DNA from 4 places in the Rhodomicrobium lacus genome. Region 3 is predicted to be linked to each of the others. Evidence: predicted binding sites of a transcription regulator. Region 3 holds the regulator's gene; each other region holds the start of a gene.
What was found. Region 3 encodes LexA, which represses DNA repair genes until DNA is damaged. Its sites were predicted from a motif close to TGTTCNNNNTGTGTTCNG; they were not measured.
Positions count from the first base shown of each region.

Region 1: EK416_RS13200 (adenosylcobalamin-dependent ribonucleoside-diphosphate reductase) is a predicted target of LexA. The motif match lies at 2,795-2,812, and genes of this name have one in related genera.
Region 2: EK416_RS17355 (ribonuclease T2 family protein) is a predicted target of LexA. The motif match lies at 3,591-3,608, and genes of this name have one in related genera.
Region 4: recA (recombinase RecA) is a predicted target of LexA. The motif match lies at 2,379-2,396, and genes of this name have one in related genera.

Region 1 is NZ_RZNF01000012.1:813,263-820,924, forward strand. It holds gene EK416_RS13180 (hypothetical protein) at 1-182, opposite strand, end outside; gene EK416_RS13185 (rhomboid family intramembrane serine protease) at 316-1,074, opposite strand; gene EK416_RS13190 (alpha/beta fold hydrolase) at 1,093-2,019, opposite strand; gene EK416_RS13195 (Hsp20/alpha crystallin family protein) at 2,129-2,635, shown strand; gene EK416_RS13200 (adenosylcobalamin-dependent ribonucleoside-diphosphate reductase) at 2,834-5,155, shown strand; gene acs (acetate--CoA ligase) at 5,257-7,203, shown strand.
Region 2 is NZ_RZNF01000017.1:210-7,871, reverse strand. It holds gene EK416_RS17370 (ArnT family glycosyltransferase) at 1-1,275, shown strand, start outside; gene EK416_RS17365 (hypothetical protein) at 1,345-1,686, shown strand; gene EK416_RS17360 (helicase HerA-like domain-containing protein) at 1,950-3,494, shown strand; gene EK416_RS17355 (ribonuclease T2 family protein) at 3,674-4,465, shown strand; gene truA (tRNA pseudouridine(38-40) synthase TruA) at 4,808-5,545, shown strand; gene EK416_RS17345 (class I SAM-dependent methyltransferase) at 5,854-6,585, shown strand; gene EK416_RS17340 (FmdB family zinc ribbon protein) at 6,660-6,884, opposite strand; partial or broken gene EK416_RS17335 (hypothetical protein) at 7,340-7,662, shown strand, end outside.
Region 3 is NZ_RZNF01000004.1:78,175-85,836, reverse strand. It holds gene EK416_RS06710 (DUF3320 domain-containing protein) at 1-3,941, opposite strand, end outside; gene lexA (transcriptional repressor LexA) at 4,281-4,997, shown strand; gene EK416_RS06700 (PHA/PHB synthase family protein) at 5,226-7,079, shown strand; gene parC (DNA topoisomerase IV subunit A) at 7,235-7,662, shown strand, end outside.
Region 4 is NZ_RZNF01000012.1:1,071,616-1,079,277, forward strand. It holds gene EK416_RS14420 (response regulator) at 1-2,338, shown strand, start outside; gene recA (recombinase RecA) at 2,631-3,767, shown strand; gene alaS (alanine--tRNA ligase) at 3,935-6,619, shown strand; gene lepA (translation elongation factor 4) at 7,127-7,662, shown strand, end outside.

The DNA.
Region 1 (7,662 bases), on a different contig from region 3:
TTGCCGGACCATTTGTAGCGCGGCACACCGAACAGCGAATATTTCGTGTGCGCGGCGAATTCGGCGAACGTGATGGGCGCATATTTCACGCCGTTGAACTCGTACGGGTCGAAGGGAGTAACGGTCTCCTCGGCGGTCTCTGCGATGGGCTCGCCTTGTTCGATCGGGTGTTCTTCGGTCATCTCAACCGCATCTCTCTGAGGGTTATCGGGATGGCGTCGTGCGGCACCTCGCATGACGCGCAATTTTCTTCGCCACTGTGGCAAAACGGGGACAGGCGCGCAAGGCGTCCATGCGCCGCGCTCCGGCAAGGGGCTACCCCCAGGGGCCAGGTTTCCAGGGCGGCGCACCGTTCGATGCGGTCGCAACGGGGGGCTGAAAACGCGGCTGGGACTCGTCATAGGTTCGATCCGGGCCGAACCGCCAGAGCGGAATCAGCGCCAAGCCCGCCACGAACCCCCCGATATGCGCCCACCACGCAATGCCGCCGCCCGTGTTCGGCTCCGACAGGTCGGTGAATCCCTGAGCAAACTGAATGCCGAACCACACGAGCCAGAAGAAAAGGGCCGGCACCCTGAAGACGAAGATCAGGATCAGGATCGTGAGGCGCGCGCGCGGAAATGTGGTGGCGTAGCCGCCGAACACGCCCGCGATAGCCCCGGACGCGCCGAGCGTCGGCACATCCGAAAGCTGGTTGAACCAGGCGTGTACGTAGCTCGCGGCGACCCCGCAAAGGAGGTAGAAACAGAGGAACTGCCAGCGACCCACGCGGCCTTCAAGCGACGAGCCGAAGACGAAAAGCAACCACATGTTGATGATGAGGTGCAGCCATCCGCCATGCATGAAGGTGCCGGAGATGAAAGGCAGGTAATCCGTGCCCGAGAGGCCCATATAGGCAGCCCAGGCCGGATCGAAATACCGGCGCGGGATCAGCGCGTATTCCATGGCGAAGGCGTGCGCCTCGGCTGGACTGAGGCTCGACTGGTATAAGAAGACAAGCACGTTGGCGAGGATCAGGCCATAGGTTGCCACCGGCGCGAAGGGGATGCGGATCGAATCCTTGATCGGGAACATCCGGCGCCCCTTCCCCGCTTATGAAGCAACGGTGATGCTGTCTTTGAGCGCGCCGAGAACCTCTTCCATGTGATCGAAAATCCAGTAGTGGCCAGCGCCGACAACCCGCACGGGCCTGCATTGCGGCACAAGCGCGCCGAGGTGCAACGCCGCCGAAACCGGCACGTTCCGGTCCGCCAGCCCCTGCCACAGCAGGAATGGCGTCTTGATCGCCTCGAATGAAATATTCCAGGGCTCGGAAAAGAGCCTGAACTCCTGCACGACGCCGCGAATGCCGGGCCGAATGCCCTCGATAACGCCCGCCAGAACATTCGCCTTGACCTCGGGCCGCGACAGGATCGGGGCGTCCGCTGGCCCCGCGCGGCGCATGAGCCCGCGAAACATGGCGTCGGGCGCGGCATTGAACAGCGCGCGGCTCAACGAGAAGACGCCCGTCATCGCAAGTGCATATTGTGGCATGGAGCGGAAGAAGATCGCTTCGCCGCGCGGCAGGGTCGGCGGGCCTTCGGGCGGGCAGAGCGGGCCGACGGGGCTGACAAGCGCCGTGGCGATCACACGCTCGGGCAGAAGCGCTGCGCTCGCGGCTGCATACGGCCCGCCGCCGGAGACACCCGCGACCGCGAACCGCTCGATGTTGAGATGATCCGCGAGAGCCGCGACATCGCCCGGCCAGTCGACGAGCTTTCTCTTCGACTGAAAGTCGGAGAAACCGAAGCCCGGGCGGTCGGGCGATATGAGGCGAAGGCCGAGCCTTCGCGCGGGCGCGTCTGCGAGGCGATACATGAGCCGCGAACCGGGCGTGCCGTGAAACACGAAAACGGGAGCCCCCAACTGGTCCCCATATTCGGCCCAGGCGAGCTTGCGGCCCCCGGCAAGCGCCAGCGTTCGCGGTTCATTCGCCGGAATGGCGTTATCGGCCTGCCGGGTGCTGGTTGCAAAAGCCATGATGCGCCTTCCGGTTGAAACATCGCGAGCGGATTTAAATATTAGAAAAAAGCCCCGCCCCATGGCGGACAATCTCGGAATGTTAGCACATCATGACAAGGAGAAAACGATGGCTGACGAAGGTTCGAGCAACGGTCGCGGCGCCGCGACCGCGCGCTACGGAGACCCGTTTCAATCGTTTCGGTCCGAAATGGACCGGCTTTTTGAAAACTTTCTGTCGGGAGTGCCGCAACTGGTGGGCTTCCCGCAGCGCGCATCGGCAGGTCACGGGCTGACGCCGTCTTTCGATGTGAAGGAGACGGACAAGGACTTCGTGGTGAAAGCGGATCTGCCGGGCATCGACGAGAAAGACCTGCAACTGACGGTGCACGACGGTCAGCTTCGCATCAGCGGGGAGAAGAAGAGCGAGACGTCGGAGGAGCACGAGAACTACTATGTGAAGGAGCGCAGCTTCGGCTCTTTCACGCGCACTGTCCGGCTGCCCGACACGGTCGATGAAGACAAGGTCGAAGCGACCTTCGACAAGGGTGTGCTTAAGGTCACCCTGACGAAGAAGGACGACCACATAAAGCCGCAGAAGAAGATCGAAATCAAAAGCGGTCCGGCGTCTGCCTAGTGGTCCGATCCCGACGTTTGCATCCTTTGCCGGGCAAATGTCGGGATCGAAAGGACACGCGACAGAAGGCGGGTGGCGGCCTCTGCGCCGCTATTTCATGGTTTGTTTCGCTCCTTGAAGTTTCGTTAGAAGTTTATCCACACGGCGCCCTTGACACTTTGGCACAAAAAGGGAACATTTGGGGATCATAACGCGTATATGTCACAGAGTTTGGACGCTTCGATGCCGATCCCGATTTCACGCCAGATATGGGAAGCCAAGTATCGTTTTTCGCCCGCCGGTGGCGAGCCCGAGCGATCCGTTGCTGAAACCTTCGCGCGCGTGGCAAGGGCCGCCGCCGCTGCGGAACCCGAAGCCAGACGAAAGGAGTGGGAGAAGCGCTTTCTCGATGCGATGACGGATTTCGCCTTCATGCCGGCGGGACGCATCCTAGCTGGCGCCGGCACCGGCCGCGAAGTCACCTTGTTCAACTGTTTCGTCATGGGAGAGATCGGCGACGACATGGGCTCGATCTTTACCCATGTTCGCGAGGCCGCGCTGACGCTTCAGCAGGGCGGCGGCATCGGGCACGACTTTTCCACGCTGCGGCCAAAAGGCGCGCCCGTGAAAGGGGTGGGCGCGGATGCGTCCGGCCCGGTCAGCTTCATGGATGTGTGGGATGCGATGTGCAGGACGATCATGTCCGCCGGATCGCGTCGCGGCGCCATGATGGGCACGCTCCGCTGCGATCATCCCGACATCGAAGCCTTCATAGAAGCGAAGGCCGACCCGGCGCGTCTCAGAAACTTCAATCTTTCGGTACTCGTGACAGACGCTTTCATGGAGGCGGTCAAGGCGGATGCGCGCTGGCCGCTCATGTTCGGAGGCACCCTGTTTCGGGAGGTCAGCGCCCGGGGCCTTTGGCTGAAGATCATGCGCAGCGCCTACGACTATGCTGAACCGGGCGTGATCTTCATCGACCGCGTCAACGCCGCGAACAACCTTGCCTGGTGCGAAACGATTTCGGCGACAAATCCATGCGGCGAACAGCCATTGCCCCCCTACGGCGCGTGCCTACTCGGCTCGATCAATCTCGCAGCGCTCATCGAAAGGCCCTTTGAAACCGAGGCCCGGCTTGACGAGGCGCGCCTTGGAAGGCTCGTGCCCGTCGCGGTGCGCCTTCTCGATAACATCATCGACGTCTCGCGCTATCCGCTGCCGCCGCAGGAGCGCGAAGCGAAGGCGAAGCGGCGCATTGGCCTTGGCGTCACCGGGCTGGCGGATGCGCTGGTTTTCTGTGGTGCGCATTATGGCGAGGAGAGCGGACGAGCGCTCGCTGCGTCATGGATGGCGCGCATTTCGCAACTGGCGTACGAGGCGAGCGCCGCACTTGCGAAGGAGAAGGGCGCGTTTTCGCTGTTCGACGCCGATGCCTTCCTGGCGCGGCCCTTCCCCGCCTCGCTTCCGCCGTCACTGCAAAAGGCCATCCGGCAACACGGCGTCCGCAACGGCGTTCTCACCTCGATCGCGCCGACGGGGACCATTTCGCTTCTCGCAGGCAATGTGTCGAGCGGCGTGGAGCCCATCTTCGATTTCGAATTCAGTCGCCGGGTCCTTCAGCCCGATGGCTCCGCGCGCCACGAAACGGTTGACGATTATGCGGTGCGCGTCTTCCGCGAAATGCGAGGCAGCGCGCCGCTGCCGCCCGCCTTCGTCGCGGCGCGGGAATTGACGCCCGCTCAACATATCGAAATGCAGGCCGCGCTTCAGCATCATGTCGATGCTTCGATATCCAAGACGGTCAACTGTCCGGCTTCCATCCGGTTCGAGGACTTCGAGATGCTGTATGCCGATGCCTGGCGCCTGGGCCTCAAGGGGTGCACCGCATATCGCCCTAACGCGGTGACGGGGGAGGTTCTCGCTTCCGCGCCCGCGGCGATCGGCGAGCCGCCTGCCCAGCCCGCGCTTCCGCTCGCTGCTGCCCCGCCGTATGAGGTCCAAGCTGTTGAACCGTTGCCTCGTCCGCGCGAACCCGTGCTTTCGGGCTTCACCTACAAGCTGAAATGGCCCGGCTCGGACCACGCGATATATGTCACCATCAACGACAGCATCGAGGACGGCGAGCGCCGCCCCTTCGAGATCTTCATCAACTCCAAAAACCTTGAGCACTACGCCTGGACGGTCGCCCTTACGCGCATGATCAGCGCCATTTTCCGCCGCGGCGGTGACGTGGGGTTCGTGGTCGAGGAGCTCAAGGCGGTTTTCGATCCAAGAGGTGGCGCGTGGATGGACGGGCGGTACGTCCCGAGCCTCCTTGCCGCCATCGGCGATATCGTCGAGCGGCATTTCATCCATATCGGCTTTCATGGCGGGCCGTCCGAGCCCGACCGGCTCAAAGTCCCTATCGGGCCGCAAGACGACGTCCAGAACGGCGCGCGGATCCCTCTGACGAATCTCTGTCCGAAATGCGGGGCGCCGGGGATGATCTCGCAGGAAGGATGCCGCACCTGCCGTGTCTGCGGGTTCTCCACATGCAATTGAAACAGCTCTCTGCCCGTCGGGTGTTCGACCTTTGCGCAACTTGCTCTGGGATAGCCAATCAAACATAAATAGCGCTGAAAAAGCGCATCGTGGAGGACGTCATGACGGGCAAAATTTATCCGGTCTCCGAGGCCTGGAGCAGCTCGGCCTATATTGATGAAAACAAGTATCGCGCGCTCTACGAGCAGAGCGTAAGCGATCCCGAAGGCTTCTGGGGTGAACAGGCCGCCCGCATCGACTGGATCAAGCCCTTCACGAAGGTCAAGAACACGTCCTACGACCCGCATAACGTTTCAATCAAGTGGTTTGAAGATGGATCGCTGAACGTCGCGGCAAACTGCATCGATCGCCATCTTGAAACGCGCGGCGATCAGGTCGCCATCATATGGGAAGGCGACGAGCCGAACCTGGATCTCAAGATCACCTACCGCGAGCTTCACGACCGCGTCAGCCGCTTCGCCAACGTGCTGAAGAAGCACGGCGTCAAGAAGGGCGACCGTGTCACGATCTACCTCCCGATGATCCCCGAGGCGGCTTACGCGATGCTTGCCTGCGCGCGCATCGGCGCGATCCATTCAGTCGTTTTCGGCGGGTTCTCGCCGGACAGTCTTGCGAGCCGCATTGTCGACTGCGATTCGAGCGTCGTCATCACGGCGGACGAGGGCGTGCGTGGCGGTCGCAAGGTTGCGCTCAAGGCAAACGCGGACAAGGCACTGGAAAAATGCCCGAGCGTGGAACGCGTGCTTGTGGTGAAACGCACCAATTCTCCCGTCGGCTGGACTGCGGGCCGCGATTTCTGGCTGGCGGAAGAAATGGAATCCGTGTCCGCGGATTGCCCGCCTGAGGAAATCAACGCGGAAGACCCACTGTTCATTCTCTATACGTCCGGCTCGACGGGGCAGCCGAAAGGTGTGCTTCACACTTCCGGCGGCTACCTCGTCTATGCTTCGCTGACCCATCAGTACATCTTCGATTACAAGGATGGCGATATCTACTGGTGCACGGCGGATGTGGGATGGGTCACCGGCCACAGCTACATTCTCTACGGTCCGCTCGCGAACGGCGCAACGACGGTCATGTTCGAGGGCGTACCGAATTATCCCACCGCGTCCCGCTTCTGGGACGTCATCGACAAGCATCAGGTGAACACGTTCTACACAGCGCCGACGGCCATTCGCGCGCTGATGGGCGCCGGCGACGAACTCGTCAAGAAGACGAGCCGCAAGTCGTTAAGACTGCTGGGGAGCGTCGGTGAGCCGATCAATCCCGAAGCCTGGGAATGGTATTATCACGTCGTCGGTGAACAGCGCTGCCCCATCGTCGACACCTGGTGGCAGACGGAAACCGGCGGCATTCTCATCAGCGCGCTCCCCGGCGCCATCGCCCTTAAGCCCGGCTCGGCCACGCTGCCGTTCTTCGGCGTGAAACCCGCGCTCGTGACGCCTGACGGCCAGAACATCGAAGGCGCCGGCGAGGGCAACCTTGTCATCACCGATTCGTGGCCCGGTCAGATGCGCACCGTCTACAAGGACCACACGCGTTTCGTGCAGACCTATTTCTCGTCTTATCCCGGCACCTACTTTACCGGCGACGGCTGCCGTCGCGACGAAGACGGCTATTACTGGATCACCGGCCGCGTCGACGACGTGATCAACGTGGCGGGGCACCGCATGGGTACGGCGGAGGTCGAGTCGGCGCTTGTGGCTCATCCCAAGGTGGCGGAAGCGGCTTGCGTGGGGTATCCTCACAGCCTCAAAGGTCAGGGCATCTATGTCTACGTCACCCTGATGGAGGGCATCGAGCCGACCGAGGCGGTCCGTACCGAATTGCGCAATTGGGTTCGGCAGGAAATCGGACCGATCGCGACGCCGGATCTTATCCAGTTCGCGCCGGGTTTGCCGAAAACGCGCTCGGGCAAGATCATGCGCCGTATCCTGCGCAAGATCGCGGAAGACGACTTCTCCAACCTGGGTGACACGTCGACACTCGCTGAACCTGGCGTCGTGTCCGATCTCATCGAGAACCGCATGAACAAGGCCGTCGCCTGATTGAATGCGGGGGCGGCAAAAGCTCGCCCCCCCGCATTCCAGCTGAGCCTTGCGCGGAGCTGTTACTTCAGGGCCACGGCGTTCCGCGAGAAGCGTTCTTGGCCGAGCCAACGCATGCATTTCCGCTCGAATCCGGTTAATAGGCAGGCCGTGGATGACATTGGAAAGAGCCATGCCTGAGCGGAACTTCGATAATGCAGACGTCAGAGCGAATCTGGGCTTTCGCCCCACACTTCTGACCCCTGTCATGGAACGAAACGCGCTGGAAAGCAGCGACGTTGAAGACTTTCTCTCGGTCCGCCTCTCTGCAGCGGAGGAATCCGGCGAAGGTGTGACAGAGCTCTGGCTTAGTTGACCCCCAGCGCGGCCACTCGCGGCGTGCATCGAAGAGCCGAGAGCGCGTCTGGAACAGTGAAGCGGTTCGGGGCGCGCGACAGAGCAAAAAGATGAAGCGAGCTT
Region 2 (7,662 bases), on a different contig from region 3:
GCGCAGGGGGCGCTGTTCCGGCTCTACATGGCGGGCGATCCTGCCCGCACGCGCGGACTGGCCGCTTTGTTCTGGATCGGGCTTGGCGTTGGCATCCTCATCAAGGGCCCGGTCGCGCCGGGGCTGTCGTTTATCACCGCCGCCGTGGTGCTGATTTTAGACCGTCGCCGCACGTGGCTCAGGAACCTGCACTGGAAATGGGGCGTGCCGCTGCTTCTGCTGCTGACGCTTCCGTGGTTCATCGCCATCGGCGTTTCGTCAGGCGGCGCGTTCTTCAAGACGTCGCTCGGGCAGGACTTCGCGGGCAAGCTCGCGAGCGGTCAGGAGAAGCACTGGGGACCGCCCGGCTTCTATTTCCTCGCCTTCTGGTGGACGTTCTGGCCCGCAGTTCTGTTCGTAACTGGCGGAGCGATTGCCTGGCTGTGGCGGCAGAGGCGCGTCTCGCGTCGCGTGCTGTTCCTCCTGGCGTGGATCGTGCCGTGGTGGCTCATCATCGAGGTCATTCCGACGAAGCTGCCTCACTATGCCCTGCCGCTTTATCCAGCCATCGCCCTGGCCGCTGCGTTCGCCTTCCGCGAGGCGGCGCAGGGATTATCGCGCGCGCGACTGAGCGCCGTTCTGTGGGCGACGCTTGCGACGGCGCAGATCGTGCTGCTTCTCGGGTTGTCATGGATTGCGGAGGCGCCGGCTTTTCCGCTGCTCGCAGCCGTTCTTGTCGCGCTTGCGGCGGTATCGGCTTTCACGGCGGCGTCGGCGTGGGGCAGATATTCCCGCGCGGCCTTGGCCGGCGCGGTCGTCTCCGCCGCGTTGTTCTACACCGCCGCCTTTCGCGTCGGGTTGCCGGGCCTTGAGCCGATCTGGATTACGCGGAGCGCCGCCGCAGCCGCGGAAAAACTGCGGGGATGCGGCGATGCCCCTGTCGCGTTCGGTGGCATCAGCGAGCCGAGCCTCGTCTTCATGAACGGCACGCGCACGATCCTCGGCAGTGTCCCCGGATCGGCCGAAGCGCTTGGATCTGGCGCCGCGCGACTGGCCTTCGTCAACGGCAGCAGGCTCGAAATGTTCGAAAAAGCTTTCGAGGAGAAGACCGGAGCGGCGCCGCGCGTCCTCGGCTGCGTGGACGGCATCAACATCAACGGGCGCGGTCCGACACGCCTTGTCGTCTTCGCGCGGCCCGGCACGGCGGCGCTTCCTGCCTGCGTGCCGGTGCCAGAAACGGAATGCCGCGACAAACAGGCCGTGCGCTGGCGGCGTCTGTTCGATACGAAATTTTGATCCTCTGACTTCCTTTTTGCTGTCTTAATTTTTTATTAATATTTTCTATAAGCTCGAGAGGTTAATTACATGAAACTGCTCATTGCCGCCGCATCCCTTTGTTTTTCTGCAGCTTGCTTCAACGGCGCTCCCGCCGCTTCCCTCCCGCTTCATGCCGTTCCCGCTCAAACGGCACCGCAACCGCTCATGATGGTCGGCTGCAGCTATTCCTACTATGTCGAATGCGAACACAGCACATGGCGCAGCCATCATCGCTGGGGCTCGCGTGGAGATTATCCGTACCGTTGGCGCAGCCACTTCCGCTGGGGCTCTTTCGCGGGAGACGACCCGTGGCACAGCCGCGCGCGCAGCCACTATCGCCCCGGCTCGTATCATCGCTACTGGGCTCCGCGTTACGACGACTGGGAGTGATCGCGTTTCGTCTCACGGGGCGGTCCCCGTCAAACTTCGCTACAATTTTCACGAAACCGCCATTGTTCGAACGCAACCGCGCCCCCCGTCAGGAGCAGTTTTCCCTTCCAAGCAGGAGCCGGTGCCGGTTCGCTTTCTCCGACCCCCCAATGCCCAGAGCCCTCTGGCACCGGTGCCTGCTTGGCCTTTACGCCTTTCCCATAGCGAAAAGCGATGCCGATGCTTAGGTTTCAGGCATCGATTCGGCTCGCACGGGAGACGGCATGAGCGAAGACACCGAGACCGGCATTTTCGTCGGCAAGAGCGTTAAGCCCGAATATCTCAATTTCAAATTCGCCAACCGGCACGGCCTGATCACGGGGGCGACCGGCACCGGCAAGACCGTGACCCTGCAAATTCTCGCCGAAGGGTTTTCGCGGGCGGGCGTTCCCGTTTTCGCCGCCGACATCAAGGGTGACCTTTCCGGCATCGCGGCGGCGGGCGAACCGAAGCCCTTCCTCGAAAAGCGGGCGAAGGAAATCGACCTCGACAATTACACGTTCGAGGCGTTCCCCACGATCTTCTGGGATTTGTTCGGCGAGCAAGGGACGCCGATCCGCGCCTCCATCGGCTCGCTCGGGCCGATGCTCCTTGCGCGGCTCATGGAGCTGAACGAGACGCAGGAAGGCGTGCTGACCATCGCGTTCCGGCTCGCCTCCGACGAGAATTTGTCGCTCAACGATCTCAGCGACCTTCGCTCCGTGATCGCGCTGGTTTCGGAGCGCGCGCAGGAGCTTTCCCAGCAATATGGCAATGTGTCGAAGACGTCCGTCGGAGCCATCCAGCGCCGCCTGCTCGTGCTCGACGAACAAAAAGCCGAATTGTTTTTCGGCAAGCCCGAGCTCGACATCGACGACTTCATGCGAAAGGCGGACGACGGGCGCGGCTATGTCAGCGTTTTCGCCGCCGACAAGCTCATGTCGACGCCGCGGCTCTACTCGACCTTCCTTCTGTGGCTGATGACGGAACTCTTCAACAAGCTGCCCGAGGTTGGCGACGTCGAAAAGCCGAAGCTCGTCTTCTTCTTCGATGAGGCGCATCTCCTCTTCAACGAGGCGCCGAAAGCGCTGCTGGAGCGCATCGAGCAGGTCACGCGCCTCATCCGCTCGAAGGGCGTCGGAGTCTACTACATCACGCAGAACCCGCTCGACGTGCCGGATCGCGTATCGAGCCAGCTCGGCAACCGCGTGCAGCATGGCCTGCGCGCCTTCAGCCCGCGCGAGCAGAAGGCCGTGCGCGCCGCCGCCGAGACCTTCCGCGCGAACCCTGCCTTCAATGCCGAAAAGGCCATTCTCGAACTCGGCACGGGCGAGGCGCTCGTTTCCTTTCTGGAAGGGAAGGGCGAACCGTCCATCGTGCAGCGGACGCTGATCCGTCCGCCCTCGTCGCAGCTCGGGCCGGTCACGCCGGAAGAGCGCAAGGCGGTGATCGAGGCAAGCCCCGTGGTTGGGAAATACGACGAGGAGGAGAGTGCCGCGCCATCGAACGGCGGCAGGACGCGCAGCGCAAACGGAGCGCGTTCCGGCAAGGCTCGAAACGATGACGATTACGAATGGGCGGGCGAGTTTCGCATACCGAAAAAGCCCGGTTCGCCGGACGAACCGCTGCCGCGCGAGGACGATCCTCAGCCCGAACCGCAGCCGAAGGGGCGCGGGCGTGGCGGCGGATACAGTCGCCAGACCTACGGCGAGGCGTTCGGCAAGTCGCTGCTGCGCTCGCTCGGCTCGGCGGCGGGTCGCATCCTTGAGCGCGTGCTGAGGCCAAAATAACCCACCTTACCAATTTCTCATTTGGGATCGCGGCAGCAATCACCAGTTTTCCAAAATGCGCGCTTCGGCAGCTTGACTTTGCCGCCGAAGCGGTTACGTTCATGCTTCGTTCTGTAAATTTTTCGGGTGGCGTTGTGATGGTTACGGGGATCAGACGTTCCTTGCGAGTGGCGTGCGTTGTGTTGGGCGTGGCCTCGCTGGCGGCGATCGGTGGCGCGCATGCGCAAGGCGACCGCAGCGCGCGGCCGGGAGATTTCGATTATTATGTTCTGACGCTGAACTGGTCGCCGACCTATTGCGCGGGACGTGAGGAAGATGGCGGCAATGATCGGGGCCGCACCCGGTACGAGGACAATGGCTATGGCGGCGGCTATCGCTTCTTCGACGACCGCCGCAGCCGCCGCGACAGCGGTACCGAGCAACAATGCAACGGCACCCGTCCCTATGCCTTCGTGCTTCACGGCTTGTGGCCTCAATACGAGCGGCGCGGCTGGCCGGAATCGTGCCGCACGGATTCCCGCCCGTGGGTTCCGAACGAACTGATCGACCGCATGCTCGACATCATGCCGAGCCGTCAATTGGTCATTCACGAATACAAGAAACACGGCACCTGCTCGGGGCTTGATCCGCGCGGGTACTTCGCCGCCGCTCGCAAGGCGTATAGCAGCATCCGCATTCCCGACGAATTCCAGGATCTGACGAAGCCGCTGCGCGTGGGACCGGAAGAAGTGCGACGCGCCTTCCTTGACGTCAATCGAGGGTTGACGCCGGACATGGTGCAGATCGTCTGTTTGCGGAACCGATTGCAGGAGGTTCGAATCTGCATGACCAAGGATTTGCAGCCGCGCCCCTGTGCCGAGGGCGACCAGAAGCGCAGGCTCTGCAATTACGACACCGTGACCATGCCGCCGGTTCGCGGTGGTGGTGTCGGTCCGCAAGGCGGCCAGACACAACGCGGCGACCGGCTGTAGGCTAGGTGAAGAGGTGCCCGGAGGCCGGTTGCGCGGCCTCCGCGTCCAGAGCGGGCCACGTCAGGCTGAGTCCTGCAAGGTCGTGCCGCTCCGAATTACGCCATGACGCTTTAAGATCAGCCTCGCTAGATCCGACCCTGTTTAACGTAGAGAAGCTGATCGACAACCAAGACTTGCAGCTTTGCCGCGTCTGATTTTAACGCATGGCGATTTAGGTCTGCTCTTATGTCCGGGCCGGTCGCGAGCCACTTTTCCGCCGAAGGCGATTGTCTGCGAGAATGTTCGTCGCTCTGACGGCGTACCCGCTTTCTCTTCCTGTCGAACCAGCGTAAGCCCCTCAGCATGCCGCGCTACAAAATCACAATCGAATATGACGGGACGCCCTTTTCGGGCTGGCAGATGCAGGCGAACGGCCCTTCGGTGCAAGCTGAACTCGCGCGCGCCATCATGGGGTTCACCGGCGAGGATGTCATCCCGCGCGGGGCGGGGCGGACGGATGCCGGTGTGCACGCGCGCGGGCAGGTAGCGCATTTCGATCTGGATCGCATATGGCCGCCCGCAACGGTCCGCGACGCGCTGAATTTTCATCTTCGCCCGGCACCCGTTGTCATCCTCGCTTGCGAAGAGGTGGATGAGAGCTTCGACGCCCGCTTTTCAGCCAAGGCCCGACATTATCTCTATCGGATCGTCACCCGCCGCGCGCCGCTTGTGCTCGACCGTGACCGCGCATGGCTGGTCGGCGTCGCTCTCGATACCGAAGCGATGCAGAAAGGCGCGGGCCATCTTCTCGGCTACCACGATTTCACAACCTTTCGCGCCTCGCAATGTCAGGCGAAATCGCCGCTGCGCACACTCGACACGCTTTCCGTCTGGCGCGACGGAGACGACGTGTTCATCGCGACAAGCGCGCGATCATTCTTGCACAATCAGGTTCGCTCGATCGCGGGCAGCCTGAAGCTCGTGGGCGAAGGGAGGTGGTCGCCCGACAGGATGCGGGAAGCGCTCGAAGCGCGAGACCGCACGTCATGCGGCCCGGTCGCCCCCGCCTGCGGCCTGTATTTCATGGCGGTCGATTATTGAAGCGTCGCCAGGGCCAGCCCGAAACGCGGCGAGTGGAACGGAGAAGGCGCCGCTTGCGGCCTGCGCCGTCATGCCGCAAATCGGACGCAGCACGACGCTGTAGATCCTGTGTGCCGGGTTCGATTTGACGCAGGCTGATCTGATCCTGCCGAGTGGGGATTAAGGCGTTGGCCGAAATGTGGGCAGCATTGGCAGTCAATGCCGGCAGGGAAGGCCGGCAGGGAAGGCCGGCAAAAGTCGAAAACGGGGAGCCGCGCCGAGCCACCTCCCCGCATTTCGGGTGCAACATCGGACGGAGGGTTGAAAAAGTGAAGCAATGGATCGCGCGGGCAATCGCCCTCGCTGGACTGATGGGATGCGGCATGACGCAACAGGCGCTCGCCCAACCGGCCGCCGAGCCGCCCGCTGCAGGCGCGGAAACGGGACACCATCCCGGCCATCACGGCTCGTCTGACGGGGCCTTTCACCGCCGTTTCGACGACGCCGCGAAATGGGCCAGGGAATTCGACAACCCCGAGCGCGACAGTTGGCAAAAGCCCGAGGAGGTCGTCGAAGCCCTGCGTCTGAACGGCGATTCGAGCGTCGCAGACATCGGCGCAGGGACCGGCTATTTCTCCGTGAAAATCGCCCGGCGCATCCCGGAAGGCAAGGTCTTCGCGGCGGATGTGGAACCTGACATGGTGCGCTATCTCGGTCAGCGTTCCCAGACTGAGGGCGTTGCCAACCTCAAGCCGGTGCTGGCGGGCACCGACGCGGCTAACCTGCCCGAGCCGGTCGACCTCATCCTGATCGTGGATACCTATCATCACATAGGGCACAGAAAGCCCTATTTTGTGAAGTTGAAGTCCTCGCTCCGGCCGAACGGACGGCTGGTCATCATCGACTTCAAGGCGGATTCCCCGAACGGTCCGCCCCCGGAGCACCGAATTTCCCCTGAAAAGGTGACGGAGGAAATGAGAGAAGCCGGTTACGTGCTCGCTGAAGCGCGCGACTTCCTCCCGAGGCAGTATTTTCTGGTTTTCAAGGCCGATGGCTCTTGAGCGGAGCAAGAGGGCTTCGCGGCCCTCATTTCATCGCCCATGCCCTTTGACGCCACCGAAACCGGCGCCGTTCTTCAGCGGCGCTCAGAAGGGCTGAAATTGCTGAGATGTCCCGCTCGCTCGGCAGCAGCGCGAGCGGCCTTGAGCTTGGCCTTCGTCTTGCCGTGGATGACGATGCGCGACATGAGGCGCGTCATGGCTTCGTTGCCGCAAATCGGGCAAGCGGGCTTCGCGGATGCGCTCACAAGCAATTCCACGTCATTGTCGCATTTGTCACAATGAAAGCCGTAAAGCGGCATTTATGTCTCCTTGGCCGTCGTTACGACGACCGGCATCTTTCATTTTGGTTCAGAATTCGGGCGGAAAGCTCCGCCACCCGGCATTTCAACGCGTTACTAGCATGAAACGGGCCAGATGCCGAGATCGCGAGCGTCGGCATTGGCCCGATCAGTCGACCGGGCCCGATCGGTGAATCCGCCTCTGAATTTTCTGAAAGAGACCGCTTTTTCAGCGTCGGTGTGAATCTTTCATGTTCACGCCCTCGCGAGGGCGCCAGCCGAAAGACGGGTTATCGTTCTCATCCTGCTCGGAGCGAGATCGATCGGCGACACGTTTCGGCGTGGCGACGGCCCATTTTTAACGATTTCTTCCGAATTCCGGCAGGCGCAAGGCAAGGCTGCCAAGATTTGACCCTGTTTCGCAGGCTAACGCTTCAGCGAAGCAATTCGGCTGTAACCTCCGAAGGATCGAAACGATGAACGCACGGACTAAGCCAAGCCACGCGATATTCGGGATCGCATGCGCCATGGTCTTCGCCACTTCGCTGGCGGTAGCTCAGGAGCCTGACGAGCAGAAGGCGCCGAGTGCGGCACCGGCGAGCGAGAACGCCGCGCCGGTTGCTCCAAAGCCCGGCGTCTCCGATCCGGTGCAAGCGCCCAACCCGGTTTCCAAGGATACCGTAGACGCGAAGCCACAATCCGCCGAGCATGCGCATCAGCCTGCGAAGGCTGACGATGCGGCGAAGGTGGCCCAACCCGCCGCCGCCGAAAAGCCTGCCGAGCCCGCGAAGGACGCCGC
Region 3 (7,662 bases):
GGCGTAAGTGCCGTCAGCGCGTTCGGCAGCTTCGAGAACAGGCTGCGAAGCGGCATGTGCCGCGCCCGCTTTTCGATCTCCCGCGAAAGGACGCCGAATTCGGGGTCTTGTCCGAAGGCGTTGCGGGCGGGCACCGCTCCCGACAGGCGCGCGGCGACCACATGGCGTGCAAGCTGCGAAACCTTATGGTCGAGTTCGATGAAGCGCGCGATCGCGTCCTCATGCTGGTCCGAGACGAAGCCGCGAAGGAGCGCGTCGCGATGCACGGTCTGTTCGACCCACCAGCGTGCATAGGCGACCTCGAAGGCCGTTTCGATATCCGACGCTTCGATCTCGCCGGCTGTCAGCGCGTCTGTCAGCGGCGCAAGGCCGCGAGCGCGCGCGGCGGCGGCATGGCGAAGCCAGTCGCACCAGCGCTGGCTTTTCGGCGCGTTCGCTGCCCAGATTTCGGCGAGGCTCGCGGCGTCTCGCAGCCAATGGCCGGAGCGCGGCAGACCGAAATAGTCGTCAGAGAGATGCGCGAGGCGGACAAGTTCCTTGCGCGCCGCCTGAAACGTCTTGTACGCGGTCAGCGTCTTCCCCGCGTCCGTCGCGAAGCGGCCGCCCTCGCGCATGAAGTCCGGCCGATCGAGGATCAGCGCGGCGAGAAGGGCGAGCCACCCCGCCTTGTCACGCTGCGGGGTGGCAAGCGAAGCGGCTGCTTCGGAGATTTGGCCGAGCCATGCGAAGGCTGCTTCGACGCGCGCCGGGTCGGTTTCGAGCCCCTGCCAGATGGGGCCAAGCGCTCCGAGCGTCGCGTCATGGCGCATCGCCTTGGCGCGCCCCTCCTTCACCTCCATCAGCCCGACGATCTCGGCGCCGAGATCCTCGGGGGGCGCGCCGTCGGTGAACGGTGCGAGCGCCTCCCACACGCGCTTCTTGCGGCCGCTCCGCGTCAGGAAGGAGGCCGCGATTGCATCGCGCCAGTCCTGCATCAGACGCCCGAAGTCGAGGCTGAACACGGCGTCGCGGTAACGATTGGCGAGCCGCGCTTGCGCGGCATCGAAGGCGGCACGGTCCCTGCGCCATGCCTCGAAGGCCGGTTTGAGCGCGCGCATATCCTTGCCGGCAAGCGTGGCGGCGTCGCGTGCCTCCGGTTTGAAGGCGAGCGCGGCAAAGACGATCATCGCATAGAGGCGATGCGGGTCTCCCGTTTCGTGCGTCCCGAAATGCTTCGCGAGCACCGCGCCCGCGTTTGACAGATCGGCCACGGCCTTGCGGAACGCGGCGCACGCCGTTTCCAGTTCGCCACGCCACACCGGGGACCAGTCGGCATGGCCGATCTCCTTCAGCGGGTGCGCCGCGGGCGTCGTGCCAAGCGCCTGCACGGCGGTTCGCAGGCTGCGGCAGAGATCGCGCAAGGCGCGCATCTCCGCTTCGTCGTGCTGATCGGGGGAGGGGAACGGGAGCTTGACCTTCGGTGCGAAGTCCCGTTGCGCTATGACGCGGCCCAGAGCCCGGTGCACCGACAGGCCGTTGCCATGGCGGCGATGCAGCGCGACGACGACCTCGTTGAGCCGGTCGCGAAGCGCTTTCAAATCCTCCGTCGCAGCATCCCATTCGCGCGCGGCATCGGCGGAGCGCGATTCCCACGCTGTCTTGAGCTGAGCGAGGACGGCGGTTTTTTGCGCCTTGGCCGAATGCACTTCGAGGCAGAAGGAGCCGAGGCCGATGTCGTTCAGTCGCTTGCGAACGACCTCAAGCGCCGTCGTCTTCTGCGAAACGAACAGCACGGACCGCCCGTCGCCGAGAAGCTGCGCGATCATGTTCGCAATCGTCTGGCTCTTGCCCGTGCCGGGCGGGCCGAACAGCACGAAATCCTTCTCGCGCGACGCGGCGACGACAGCGGCTGTCTGCGACGAGTCCGCCAGCAGCGGCATGAACAGGTCTTTCGGGTGGATCTCGCGGTCGAGCGCGCGTTCCTCCGGCATGTCTCGGGGATCGCCATAGGTGTCTTTCGGCGTATCGATGAGATGGCGAACCACGGGGTTCCGTTTCAGAAGCTCCGCGCGGTCGACAAGATCCTTCCACATCAAATATTTGGCGAAAGAGAAGTTCGAAAGCGTGACCTCCTCGGTCAACTCGAACCCCTTCATGTCCTTGATGTGCAGCCGCGCGATGCGCCAGATCTGCGCCACGTCGAGGCCCGACGCATCCTGCGGCAGATCGCGCTCAAACTCCGGCATTTCGAGGCCGAAATCCTGCCGAAGCATTTGCAACAACGTCGGATTGATGCGGGCGTCGTCGTCATGGCGCACGAGCCGGAAGCCCGAGCGAATGGTGCGGCGCTCCAGCCGGACCGGCACGAGAAGCAGCGGCGCGCGACAACGCTGGTCCTTCCCCGCAGGCGACCACGACAGAAAGCCCATGGCAAGATGCAGGCTGTTCGCGCCGCTTTCTTCGAGCGAGCTTCGCGCGGCATGATGGATTTCGGTCAGCCGGTCCTGAAGGTCGTCGTCGGAAAGCGCGGTGAGCACGTCGCCCCGCCCGAGCGCTTCGAGCGCGTGCTGTCTCGCTGCGTCTTCGCCAGCCCTCAACTGGTAAACTTCGGCGTCGCGCGGATCGTCGCCGCTCATGACGTCGGCTCTGGCGAGGATTTTTATCTCCTTGCCGCTCGCGAGCCGGTCTTCCAGCGCGCCCGCGTCAGGGCAGGAGAGATCGACGGCGCTTTTCCCGCTCTTGAAATTCAGGAGCCTGTTGCGAAGCGAGAGGTCGAGCAGCTTCCGCTTCCATTGTTCCACCCGATCGAGCGGCTGTTCCGGCTCGGCGGCCCTGACGGCTTCCTCCACGAAGGTTGGCGGTTCGTCGAGCCCAACCGATCCGCCGGCCTCCGCTGTCACGGGCAGAGCATCCTGCGCACCGTCATGCTCGACGCCGAGCGGGCGGATTCGGCGTTGGCGCGCCTGCGCGATGTCGACGACCAGTTCGAAGCGGCGCGGTTCGTCCTCGTTCGCGTAGCTCGCGGCCTTGTCGACCGCGGCCCGGAATTTCAGCGGTGGATGGTTCGTGAGAAGCGTTGTCTCGATCAGGATCATTTCCTGCAGTTGCAGGCGTTTGCGAACGGTCTCGGCTTCGTCGACGACACAGGAGGAAAAAGCCTCCTGGGTGAGCCAGAGACCGCAATAGGCGTGGCCCGTCGAAAAGCCTACGAGCGGATTGAGCCCGGCCTGTTCCAGGCAGGCCGCGTAAAGCAGCGTGAGATCGAGACATGTCCCGAGCTTGCGTTCAAGGATCGCGCCGGGCAGGCGGATCTTCTGCCCGTCCTGCTCGAAACTCGCGGGCGGGAACGCGTAAACGATCTTCGCGTCGACGAGCGCAGCCCAGATCGCCTCGGCGACCTCCCACGAACGTCCTTTCCGGTTGCCCGAATAGCCGTCGAGCGCCGAGTTCCTGCCATGCAGACGAAGTTTCTCGGCGGCGTTGCGCAAAATCACCTCGACGGCCGGGTCGTTCGGGCGGACGAAAGCGGCCACGAGTTCCGGCGGCGTGGAAAGCCCGGTCCATTCGTTCGGCGCGAGCGCCCGGCACGGGATCGTCGCGGTCGCCAGCGATTCCTCGCCCGCTGTCGCCGAGATGTGGATTTCGCCGTCCGCGGCTTCGGTCAGCCGGTTGAGGAAAGCGGGGTCGAGATCGGCCTCGACCGGGCTGATCGAGCGGACGCCTCCCGCGTTGAGACGATCCAGCCGGAAGGTCGTCGGCTTGAGAAAAGGAGGTTCCGACGAAATGGAAATCAGGACATCCGAGAAGTCGCGCTCTGTTCCGTTGGCGATCTCGATTTCGCCGATGGCCGGAATTGAATTGACCTGAAAGGCCAGATTAATGCGCGGCGCCACGTTCGCCCGAAGCTTCACCGAAGGCGCCTGAAGATCAGAATCGTTGATCGGATCGTTGGTAATCGTCATAAAAAATATACCTAATTGCGCTTGTCACGGATACTCTCTGCTTACTGACTTCGCAAGCTGGATTCTCTTGTGCGTCACAATATGATGACTGTGGGGGCGAGTGCGTTTGAACAACGCAGAAATGCGGCCTGAAATCGGGCAGGCCGGAAGGGGAAACCGGTCCGACAAGTCGAACGGCGGCGGGACCGGGAATAAATTAGCCATTGGGAAATCTCCTGTCGCTAGAGATTCCTCCTGTGCAGGGCTGATCCAAAAGTGCCCTTTTTCCTTGCGGAACTTAATGAGAACGCTTAATGGTGTTCTTGGTTTGTACAGTCCTTCGCCACAACCGGGCCGCCCATGCTGACACCGAAGCAAAAGCAACTCCTCCTCTACATCAATGAGCGTATCGAAGCGACCGGCGTGCCGCCGTCGTTCGATGAAATGAAGGAGGCGCTGCATCTCAAGTCCAAGTCCGGCATTCATCGCCTGATCATGGCGCTGGAAGAGCGCGGCTTCATCCGCAGGCTTCCCCATCGCGCCCGCGCCCTGGAAGTGATGAAGATGCCGGAGCGCGCGCGCGCGGGTTTCGAGGCCGACCGCCGGCGGGGCTTCATGCCGACCGTCATCGAAGGACGCCGGTCATCTTTCGAGGACGCACCGCAGTCTCCTTTCATCCGCGACCGGGAAGACGGCGGCATATCGGTTCCTGTGATGGGACGTATCGCGGCGGGCGTGCCGCGCTCGGCCATCGAGGACCACAGCCACGTCCTCGTCATGCCGCCGGAATATCTTTCCACGGGCGATCACTTCGCGCTCGAAGTGCGCGGCGACTCCATGGTCGAAGCCGGAATTCAGGAAGGCGATACGGTCGTGCTGAAAAAGACGGCCGCCGCGGAAAGCGGGGATATCGTGGTCGCGCTCATCGACGACGAGGAGGCGACCCTGAAACGGCTTCGCAAGCGCGGGCAATCGATCGCCCTCGAACCCGCAAACCCGGCCTACGAGACGCGTATTTTCGGTCCTGACCGTGTGAAGATCCAGGGCAAGCTCGTCGCGCTCCTGCGGCGATATTAAGATCGAACCTGACGAGTCATGGCTGATATGCGCTTATCGCGAGGGCGGGACAGCCGCCAGCGAAGCGCTATAGTAAACACTTAGTCGGAGGACAAGCGCAGCGGGCGAAGAAAAGCTTTCAGCCCCTCACCAAACGACGCCAGAATGTTATATTATTAGTCCATGCTCGATTCAACGAGCGCAAAAGGACGCAAGAATAACTTTGCGGTTTGGGAGAGCTACGCACGGATGTCAGACAAGCGTCAAAAAGGCGACAAGCGAGAAGCCGCGAGCGCTCCGGCGCCATCCAGACCTTTGCCGGGCCTTCAGTCTCCGGAGCAATTCGCGACGAACCTTCTTCGCGCCTTTGAGGCTAGCGGGCAGGCCGTCGCGAAAATCTACGAGGACCGGGACAAGCGGTCGGGCGCTTTCACGGTTGCGGGCGGAATGGCGGACATCGGCAAGATTTTCGCGCCGATCGCGCAATACTGGATGAGCGACCCGCAGAAGCTGGCAGCCGCTCAGGCGAAGCTCAATCAGGATCTCATCGACCTTTGGGGCCGGACCTATCAGCGTTTTCTCGGCGAGGAGGTCCAGCCGCTGATCGAGCCGGCCGCCAGCGATCCGCGCTTCAAGGACAAGGAGTGGTCGGAGAACGCGTTCTTCGATTTCCTGAAGCAGGCCTATCTTCTGACCGGCAAATGGGCGGGCGATCTCGTCGAGAACGCCGAGACGGTCGACAGACACGCAAGGAAGCGTGCCGAGTTCTATCTGAACCAAATCGTGACCGCGCTTTCGCCGTCCAATTTCCCCTTCACCAATCCCGAGGTGATCCGCACCACCGTCTCGACCGGCGGTCAGAACCTTGCGGAGGGAATGCAGCACCTTGTGGAAGATCTGAACCAGTCGGGCGAACTGCTTCGCATCCGCCAGACCGACATGTCGGCTTTCGAGGTCGGCAAGAATCTCGCCGTCACCCCCGGAAAGGTGGTCTATCAGAACGACATCATGCAGCTCATCCAGTACACGCCGTCGACGGAGAGCGTGTATCGCGTGCCGCTGATGATCGTGCCGCCATGGATCAACAAATATTACATCCTCGACCTGACACCGCCGAAGTCGTTCATCAAATGGGTCGTCGATCAGGGCTTCACGGTTTTTGTGGTCTCCTGGGTGAATCCGGACGCCAACCTCGCCTCGAAATCGTTCGAGGATTACATGCGTGAGGGCGTGCTCGACGCGACCGACGCCGTGCTTCGCATCACGGGCGAGCCGCGCACCAATGCCGTCGGCTATTGCGTCGGCGGCACGCTGCTCGCGAGCACGCTCGCCTACATGGCCGGGACGGGCGACGACCGTATTGCGTCGGCCACGTTCCTCGCCGCGCAGACCGATTTCACCAACGCCGGCGATCTTCTCGTCTTCATCGACGACGAGCAGTTGAAGGCGCTCGACGAGGTGATGGCGGAGCGCGGTTTCCTCGATGGCGCGCGCATGTCGGCCGTGTTCAACATGCTGCGCCCGCGCGATCTGATCTGGCCTTACATCGTCAACAATTACCTGCTCGGCAAGCAGCCGTTCCCGTTCGATCTCCTGTACTGGAATGCGGATTCGACGCGCATGCCGCCAGCGAACCACAGCTTCTACCTGCGCGAATTCTATCGCGACAACAAGCTTGCACGCGGGCTTCTGTCGCTCGGCGGCGTGCCGCTCGACCTCTCCCGCGTGACGATCCCGATCTACGAACTCGCCACGCGCGAGGATCACATCGCGCCCGCGCAGTCGGTGCTCGTCGGCTCGAAGCTGTTCGGCGGACCGGTGCGCTTCGTGCTGGCCGGATCCGGGCATATCGCGGGCGTCGTCAATCCTGTAAGCCGGGCCAAATATCAGCACTGGATCCTTGAGGACGGCGATCCGAAGACGATCCCCACTGTCGACGCCTTCGTGGCGCGGGCAAGGGAATATCCGGGTTCCTGGTGGCCGGACTACGCGAAGTGGCTCGGCTCGCTTTCGGGCGACAAGGTTCCGCCGCGCGAACCCGGCGGCAATGGTTACGCGCCCATCGAGGACGCACCCGGCTCCTACGTCCGCGCGGTGTCGTAGCCAGCCGCGTATCAACTTCTCACGTCGAAGCCTCCTGCCGGTCGACGCGCGGGGATCGGCGGTTCAGGTGCCGATGGGCCTTTGGAATTGTAAGCCCGTCGGGAACTGCGCCCTCCGCCCTTGAGCCGCCATCGCGAACCCGCTACCTCTGACGCATGGCCGACGAAACGATTCTCGCGAACCCACCCATCGAGCCGATCCGGCTGAAGGACGCGCTCGAAGAGCGCTACCTCGCCTACGCGCTCTCCACCATCATGCATCGCGCGCTGCCCGACGTGCGCGACGGGCTGAAGCCCGTGCATCGCCGCCTCTTGTTCGCGATGCGGCAGTTGAAGCTCGATCCGGCGGGCGGCTTCAAGAAATGCGCGCGCGTCGTCGGCGACGTGATCGGTAAATATCACCCGCATGGCGACCAGTCGGTCTACGACGCGCTGGTGCGTCTCGCGCAAAGCTTCTCCCAGCGTTACCCGCTCGTCGACGGGCAAGGCAATTTCGGCAATATCGACGGCGATAACGCGGCGGCGATGCGCTACACCGAAGCGCGCATGACGGCGATCGCTGCGGCGCTGCTCGACGGCATCGA
Region 4 (7,662 bases), on a different contig from region 3:
GGTGACGTTGTCTCTCGTCGGCCAGGGTGAGGCGGCGCTCGCGCTTTTCGCGTTCGCAGGCGCCGCAGGCGGCGTGCTTTTCGCGACCGGCCAGATCCAGTTCAAGCCCTCCGAGGCAACGACCGGCGACACCGCCCACGACATCGTCCGGGCGCATCCCGGCGCAATCGCCGTGACCAACAGGAAAGGGATCATTCAGGGTTGCAGCGATAGCTTCATGACAATCGTGGGCGGCCTCGGCGTCGATCAGAGCCTCTCGCGGCTCGGCGATCGCGACCGCGAAACGGCGGCTGCCGTTTTCCGCCTTCTTTCCGCCGGACGCGAAGGCAGGAAGCACACGGAAACCATCGTTCTCCCGAATTTGGCGGGAGGCGAAACGGCGGTTCTCGGGATAACCCCCATCGGCGATCAGGGGAACCGGGCACAGTTTTTCTTATGGCATGTCGAGCAATTCAGGAAGGATGCATCGGGCGAGCGCCGCACCCCCGATCTGCTCGAAATGCTCCCCGTGGCGGCCCTGACGGTCAACAAGGATCTCAGCGTTCAGAGCGCGAACAAGGCCTTCGAGAAGCTAGCCGGAGGTTCCCCGGTCGGCAGGGAGGCTTGGTCGCTCTTCAGAACGCGGCGCGGCAATCCGCTCACGCGCGCGAGACTTCGCGATGTCATCGCCAAGGCGGGGGGCAACATTCAGGTTCAGGTGGTGAGCGCCACCGGCTTTACCCGGCAGGCCGGGTTGCATCTGGCGGACACCCTCAACGGCGGCGGAGTGTGGCTTGTCACGCCCGCGGATGCCGCAACCGGGCGACTGGACGAGGCATTCGAGACGATCGTCGCCTGCGCACCCGAAGCGATGGCCATTCTGAACACGAAAGGCGTCATCCTCGGCGCCAACGATGTTTTCCGCCGGATCTTCGACACCGAAGGCACAGACGGTTCGCAGGCGCCCGACATTCATGGAAAGGCGTTGGCCTCGCTTCTTGCCGAAGCCTCCGCCCAGACGGTGAAGGAAAAGATTGCGGCTTTACTCTCCGCGCCGGATGCGAATCCCGCCCCGGTCGAGCTTCACGCCGCTCCTAAGGACGCGATCAACCGCCGCGTTCGCCTTGTGATCTTTCCGGCGGCCGACGGGAACCATCTCGTGATAACGGCGGCTGAACCCGTGGCAAGCGCGCTCACCGACGAGAAGGCGGCGCAAGGACAGAAACTTCAGGCCGTGGGCGAACTCGCCGGCGGCATCGCGCACGACTTCAACAACCTGCTTACAGCCATCATCGGCTTTTCAGACTTGCTCCTGCGCCGCTTCCGCGCGTCCGATCCCGCGTTCAAGGACTTGATGAACATCAAGAACAACGCGACCCGCGCGGCGGAACTCGTCAAGCAGATCCTGGCCTATTCGCGTCGCCAGACCTTGCGCCCCGCCATTCTCAGGCTGACGGACGTCATCGAGGAATTCCAGGCGACGATGGGCCGAACGCTCGGCGAAAAGGTCAAGGCCAGGGTGCAGCACGGCCGCGATCTCTGGTTCGTGAAGGCCGACGAGGGTCAGCTTTTCCAGGTCATCATGAACCTCGCGGTGAACGCGCGGGATGCGATGCCCGACGGCGGCGAAATCATCATCTCCACCGCCAATGTTAGCGAGCGCGAGTCCCTTCTCCTCAAGGATCGCGGCGTCGAGCGAGGCGAGTATGTCACAGTCGAAGTGCGGGACACCGGCACCGGCATCAAGCCCGAGATTCTGGAAAAGATCTTCGATCCGTTTTTCTCGACGAAAGAGGTCGGCAAGGGGACGGGCCTCGGGCTCTCCACCGTTTACGGCATCGTGAAGCAGACAGGCGGCACGATTCTCGTCGACAGCGAGATCGGAAAAGGATCGTCGTTCCGCATCTTCCTGCCGCGCTATGTCGAAACCGAACTCGACCTGAAAGCCCTCGAAACCCGCAGCGAAGCGCCCGAGCAGACCGTCGATCTCACCGGCAAGGCGACCGTCCTGCTGGTTGAAGACGAAGACGCCGTGCGTTCCTTCGCGTCTCGCGCACTCGCTACCCGCGGCTACACCGTTCTCGAAGCGGCGAGCGGCGTCGAGGCGCTCGAAATCATGGATCGTCACGAAGGTCAGGTCGACCTCGTGGTGAGCGACGTCGTGATGCCCGAGATGGATGGCCCAACCCTTTTGCGCCATTTGCGTCAGCGAAATCCCGACATTCGCATCGTATTCATGTCGGGCTATGCGGAGGAAGCTTTCCGCAAGAACCTCGCGGCGGACGAAAACTTCATCTTTCTGCCGAAGCCCTTCACGCTCAAGAAACTGGCCGAAACCGTGAAGGCGGCGGCCGCGTAGAGCGGAATTACGATCAGATCGCAGCGTGCGATCGGTAAAATGTTCTTCTTGGGTTCAGAGACAGATTCACCGATCGGGTCGACCCGGTGGCGTGCGCGCCCGGATCGGGCGCCGGAATTCGACGCATGCGGGGCAATCGATCTCGTTTTGCAGCGGGAGTGCCCCAATTGCAACAATCAGAACGAATGATCCAAGGTTGAGCAAAACCACTTGCGCACAAGAACAAACGGGGTACATTCAGTGTCGTTTGCAAGTCCATGACCGCTATGGAATAAACGAAGGATAACGATTCATGAGCGAAACGCCGTTCCGCGTGATCGAAGGGAATTGGGACAGCATGGACAAACAGAAAGCCCTCGAAGCCGCCCTGAGTCAGATCGAGCGGAATTTCGGCAAGGGATCCGTCATGCGGCTGGGCAAGAACGACAAGCCCGTCGAGGTGGAAGCGATTTCCACCGGCTCCCTGGGCCTCGACATCGCGCTCGGAATAGGCGGATTACCGCGTGGCCGCATCATCGAAATTTTCGGGCCGGAATCGTCCGGCAAGACGACGCTCGCGCTTCACGTTATCGCAGAGGCGCAGAAGAAGGGCGGCTCCTGCGGGTTCGTGGACGCCGAGCACGCGCTCGATCCCGTCTATGCGAGAAAGCTGGGCGTCAACCTGGAAGACCTGATCATCTCGCAGCCCGACACGGGCGAACAGGCTCTCGAAATCACCGATACGCTGGTGCGCTCCGGCGCAATCGACGTCATCGTGGTGGATTCGGTCGCAGCCTTGACCCCGAAGGCCGAGATCGAGGGGGAGATGGGCGATGTGCTGCCGGGTATGCAGGCCCGCCTCATGAGTCAGGCGCTCCGCAAACTCACGGGATCGATCTCGAAATCGAATTGCCTTGTCATCTTCATCAACCAGATTCGCATGAAGATCGGCGTGATGTTCGGCAATCCCGAAACCACCACGGGCGGCAACGCCTTGAAATTTTACTCCTCGGTGCGCCTCGACATCCGTCGCATCGGACAGATCAAGGAACGCGACGAGGTCGTCGGCAACCAGACCCGGGTGAAGGTCGTCAAGAACAAGGTGGCCCCGCCATTCAAACAGGTCGAATTCGACATCATGTACGGCGAAGGTATCTCGAAGACCGGAGAACTCGTCGACCTGGGGGTGAAGGCCAACATCGTCGAAAAATCCGGTTCCTGGTATTCGCACGACAGCCAGCGGATTGGACAGGGGCGGGAAAACGCAAAGGCCTTCTTGCGCGGCAATCCGGCGGTGGCCGAAGCGATTGAACGAGACATCCGCGCCAATGCCGGACTGATCGCGACAAAAATCCTCGACGGTGCGGATAGCGACGATGACAACGGCGACGGAGAGCTGCCGGGCGAGGTTGAGGCGCCAAGCCCGGGCCGGAAGGGCGCCAGCCGCTAGGCCGACGTCGATGTGTCAAATCGGACCGCATGTGGCAGGATTGCTGTGGGCGTCTTGCTCGATAACGGGAAATTGCGGTATCGCTGTCGAGTGCCGATATGCTTTATCTCTTGGGCCGGTTTGGCCGCCGGTAAAGCCGCGCTTGTCCACTGGAAACGAATTTGGTTATGAGCACCCTTAACGAGATCCGCGGAACCTTCATCGATTTCTTCCGCAAGAACGGTCACGAGCACGTGCCATCGAGCCCGCTCGTGCCTCGGAACGATCCGACGCTGATGTTCACGAACGCGGGCATGGTGCAGTTCAAGAACGTCTTCACCGGCATGGAGACGCTTCCATTCAAGCGCGCCGTCACCTCCCAGAAGTGCGTGCGCGCGGGCGGCAAGCACAACGACCTCGACAATGTCGGCTACACCGCGCGACATCACACCTTCTTCGAGATGCTCGGCAATTTCTCCTTTGGCGACTACTTCAAGGAGCGCGCCATAGAGTTGGCCTGGACGCTCGTCACCAAGGAATTCGGGCTCGACAAGAAGCGGCTTCTCGTCACCGTCTTCTCCGAAGACGACGACGCGCATGCCCTCTGGAAGAAGATCGCAGGTCTGTCCGACGACCGCATCATCCGCATTCCCACATCGGATAATTTCTGGTCGATGGGGGAAACGGGTCCGTGCGGGCCCTGCTCCGAAATCTTTTTCGACCACGGTCCGAAAGTCCCCGGCGGCCCTCCCGGCAGCGAGGACGCCGACGGGGACCGCTTCATCGAGATCTGGAACCTCGTTTTCATGCAATACGAGCAGGTTTCGAAAACGGAGCGGCTCGATCTGCCGAGGCCTTCGATCGACACGGGCATGGGCCTGGAACGCGTCGCCGCAGTGCTGCAAGGCGTTCACAATAATTACGACACCGACCTCTTTCAGGCTCTGATCCGCGCTTCGGTCGATGCGACCGGCGTGCCGGCCGAGGGCGCAGCGCTTCCGAGCCATCGCGTCATCGCCGACCATCTTCGCGCCTCTGCCTTCCTTATCGCGGACGGCGTGCTGCCCTCGAACGAAGGGCGTGGCTATGTTCTTCGCCGCATCATGCGACGCGCGATGCGCCATTCGCATCTGCTGGGCGCCGAAGAACCGCTGCTGTACCGCCTCCTTCCCGTTCTGGTGCGGGAGATGGGCCAGGCTTATCCGGAACTCGTGCGCGGTCAGGCGCTCATCGGCGAAACGCTCAAGATCGAGGAGGTGCGCTTCCGCAGGACGCTCGCCCGCGGCCTGAGCCTTCTCGACGAGGCGTCCGGTTCGCTCGGCGCGGGCGACACGTTTTCCGGCGACGTGGCCTTCAGGCTGTATGACACCTACGGCTTCCCGCTCGACCTGACGCAGGATGCGCTGAAGGCCCGCAGCATTCGCGTCGATGTCGAACAATTCAACGCCGCCATGGCGCAGCAAAAGGCCGAAGCGCGCAAGGCGTGGGCTGGCTCCGGCGAGGCTGCGACGGACAAGGTCTGGTTCGACGTGCTGGATCAGGCGGGCGCGACGGAATTTCTCGGCTATGAAACTGAGGTAGCCGAAGGCCAGATTGTCGCGATCCTGAAGGATGGCAAGCCGGTCAAGCAATTGAAGACCGGCGAAGAGGGCGTCCTTATTCTCAACCAGACGCCGTTTTATGGCGAATCGGGCGGCCAGGTCGGTGACCGAGGTGTCATCATCGGGCCGAAAAATGCCCACTTCGACGTGACCGAGACGCAGAAGAAGCTCGGCAAACTGTTCGCGCATGTCGGCGTAGCGAAAGAGGGCCCGCTCAAGGTTGGCGACGCCGTCGAAATGCAGGTCGATCACGCGCGCCGCACCGCGATTCGCGCGAACCATTCGGCGACCCATCTGCTGCACGAGGCGCTGCGCGAGACGCTCGGCACGCATGTCACGCAAAAGGGCTCGCTCGTCGATCCGGACAAGTTGCGTTTCGATTTCTCCCATCCGAAGCCGCTTTCCAGGGAGGAACTCGCAGCCGTCGAGGATCTGGCCAATGCAGTCGTGTTGCGCGACAGCCCCGTGGTAACCCGTCTGATGGCGGTGGACGACGCCATTGCTGCCGGCGCCATGGCGCTTTTCGGCGAAAAATACGGCGAGGAGGTCCGCGTCGTTTCGATGGGCGAGGCCAGCCACGACGACCGCGGAAGCCGCGCTTTCTCGGTGGAACTGTGCGGTGGCACGCACGTGCGGGCGACGGGCGAAATCGGCCTCGTCAAGGTCGTGCAGGAGAGCGCCGTCGCCGCCGGTGTCAGACGCATCGAAGCCCTGACGGCCAATGCGGCCCGCCAGCATCTCGCACATCAGGAGGCGGCCCTTCGGCAGGCCGCCGAGCTTCTCCGCGTGGCGCCATCGGAAGTCCCGACGCGCCTGCAAAGCCTGATAGAAGAGCGCAAGAAGCTTGAACGCGAACTGGCCGAGGCGAAGAAGAAGATTGCGCTCGGCACGGGCGGGGGACAGGACGGCGCTGAAAATCCGGTTCGCCGGGTCGGCGACGTGACGATGTTCGCGCGCACCGTCCAGGGCATTCAGCCCAAGGATCTTCGCAGCCTCGTGGATGACGGCAAACGGCAGATCGGCTCCGGGATCGTGGCCATCGTAGGCGTCACGGACGATGGCAAGGCGGGAATCGTTGTCGGCGTGACGGACGATCTCACCAAGCATTACAGCGCGGTCGATCTCGTAAAGGCCGGAGCGGCTGCGGTCGGAGGACAAGGCGGGGGCGGCAGGCCGGATCTGGCGCAGGCCGGCGGTCCGAACGGAGCGAACGCCGAGGCTGCGCTGAACGCCATCGCGGAACGTCTCGCAGGCGCGGCTGCCGCAGCATAAGCGTCTTGCGGGCGGCAGGCGGGGTCAGGCGTGGCGCGGCGTAGTCGGTGGAGGCGGTTCGTTGCCTTCAGCTCAAGTTGCGGTTTGGCAACCCGGGTTGTCCACTCGCTTGCGTCGATGCGGCTATCGCGCGGAGCAGTCCACCGCAAGCGAATATGACACGTGAGCCGCGCAGCCTTTGGTGGCGCGGTAAGCACGGCGGATGCAACGGAGGAACGCGCGATTTGGCAGATTTCCCCGCCCATGCGCCGCAGGCAGGGCAAAGACTGAAGCCGCACCCCGCAACCATTAGACACCTGCGACCATACGACACCTGGGGCGAAGCCTCGAAACCTCAGGCGAAGCCTCGAACGTTCGCCGCCACCCTTTCAGCCTTTTGACTTTTCCATTATGTAAGGCGCCATGACCGAGCCGAAATCGCCCGAGCCAATGAACACCGTGCCTGCAAACGCCGTTGCCGCCACAGCCGCGCCAATAGCGGAGGTCGCCAAGGGAGCGCCCAAACCCGTGACGCCGCTATCGCGCATCCGCAATTTTTCGATCGTCGCGCATATCGATCACGGCAAATCGACGCTCGCCGACCGCCTGATCCAATATTGCGGAGGTATGAGCGACCGCGAAATGGCGGGGCAGGCCCAAGTTCTCGACAACATGGACATCGAGAAGGAGCGCGGCATCACCATCAAGGCGCAGACCGTGCGCCTCGACTACAAGGCAAAGGACGGCGAGCTTTATCAGCTCAACCTGATGGACACGCCGGGGCATGTCGACTTCGCTTACGAAGTCAGCCGCAGCCTCGCCGCTTGCGAAGGCTCGCTGCTTGTCGTCGACGCGAGCCAGGGCGTGGAAGCGCAGACGCTCGCAAACGTCTATCAGGCGCTCGACAACAACCATGAAATCGTCCCCGTTCTGAACAAGATCGACCTTCCCGCCGCCGAACCGGACCGCGTGAAGCAGCAGATCGAGGACGTGATCGGTCTCGACGCCTCCAACGCGGTGGAGATTTCGGCGAAGACGGGCCTCAACATCGACGCCGTGCTTGA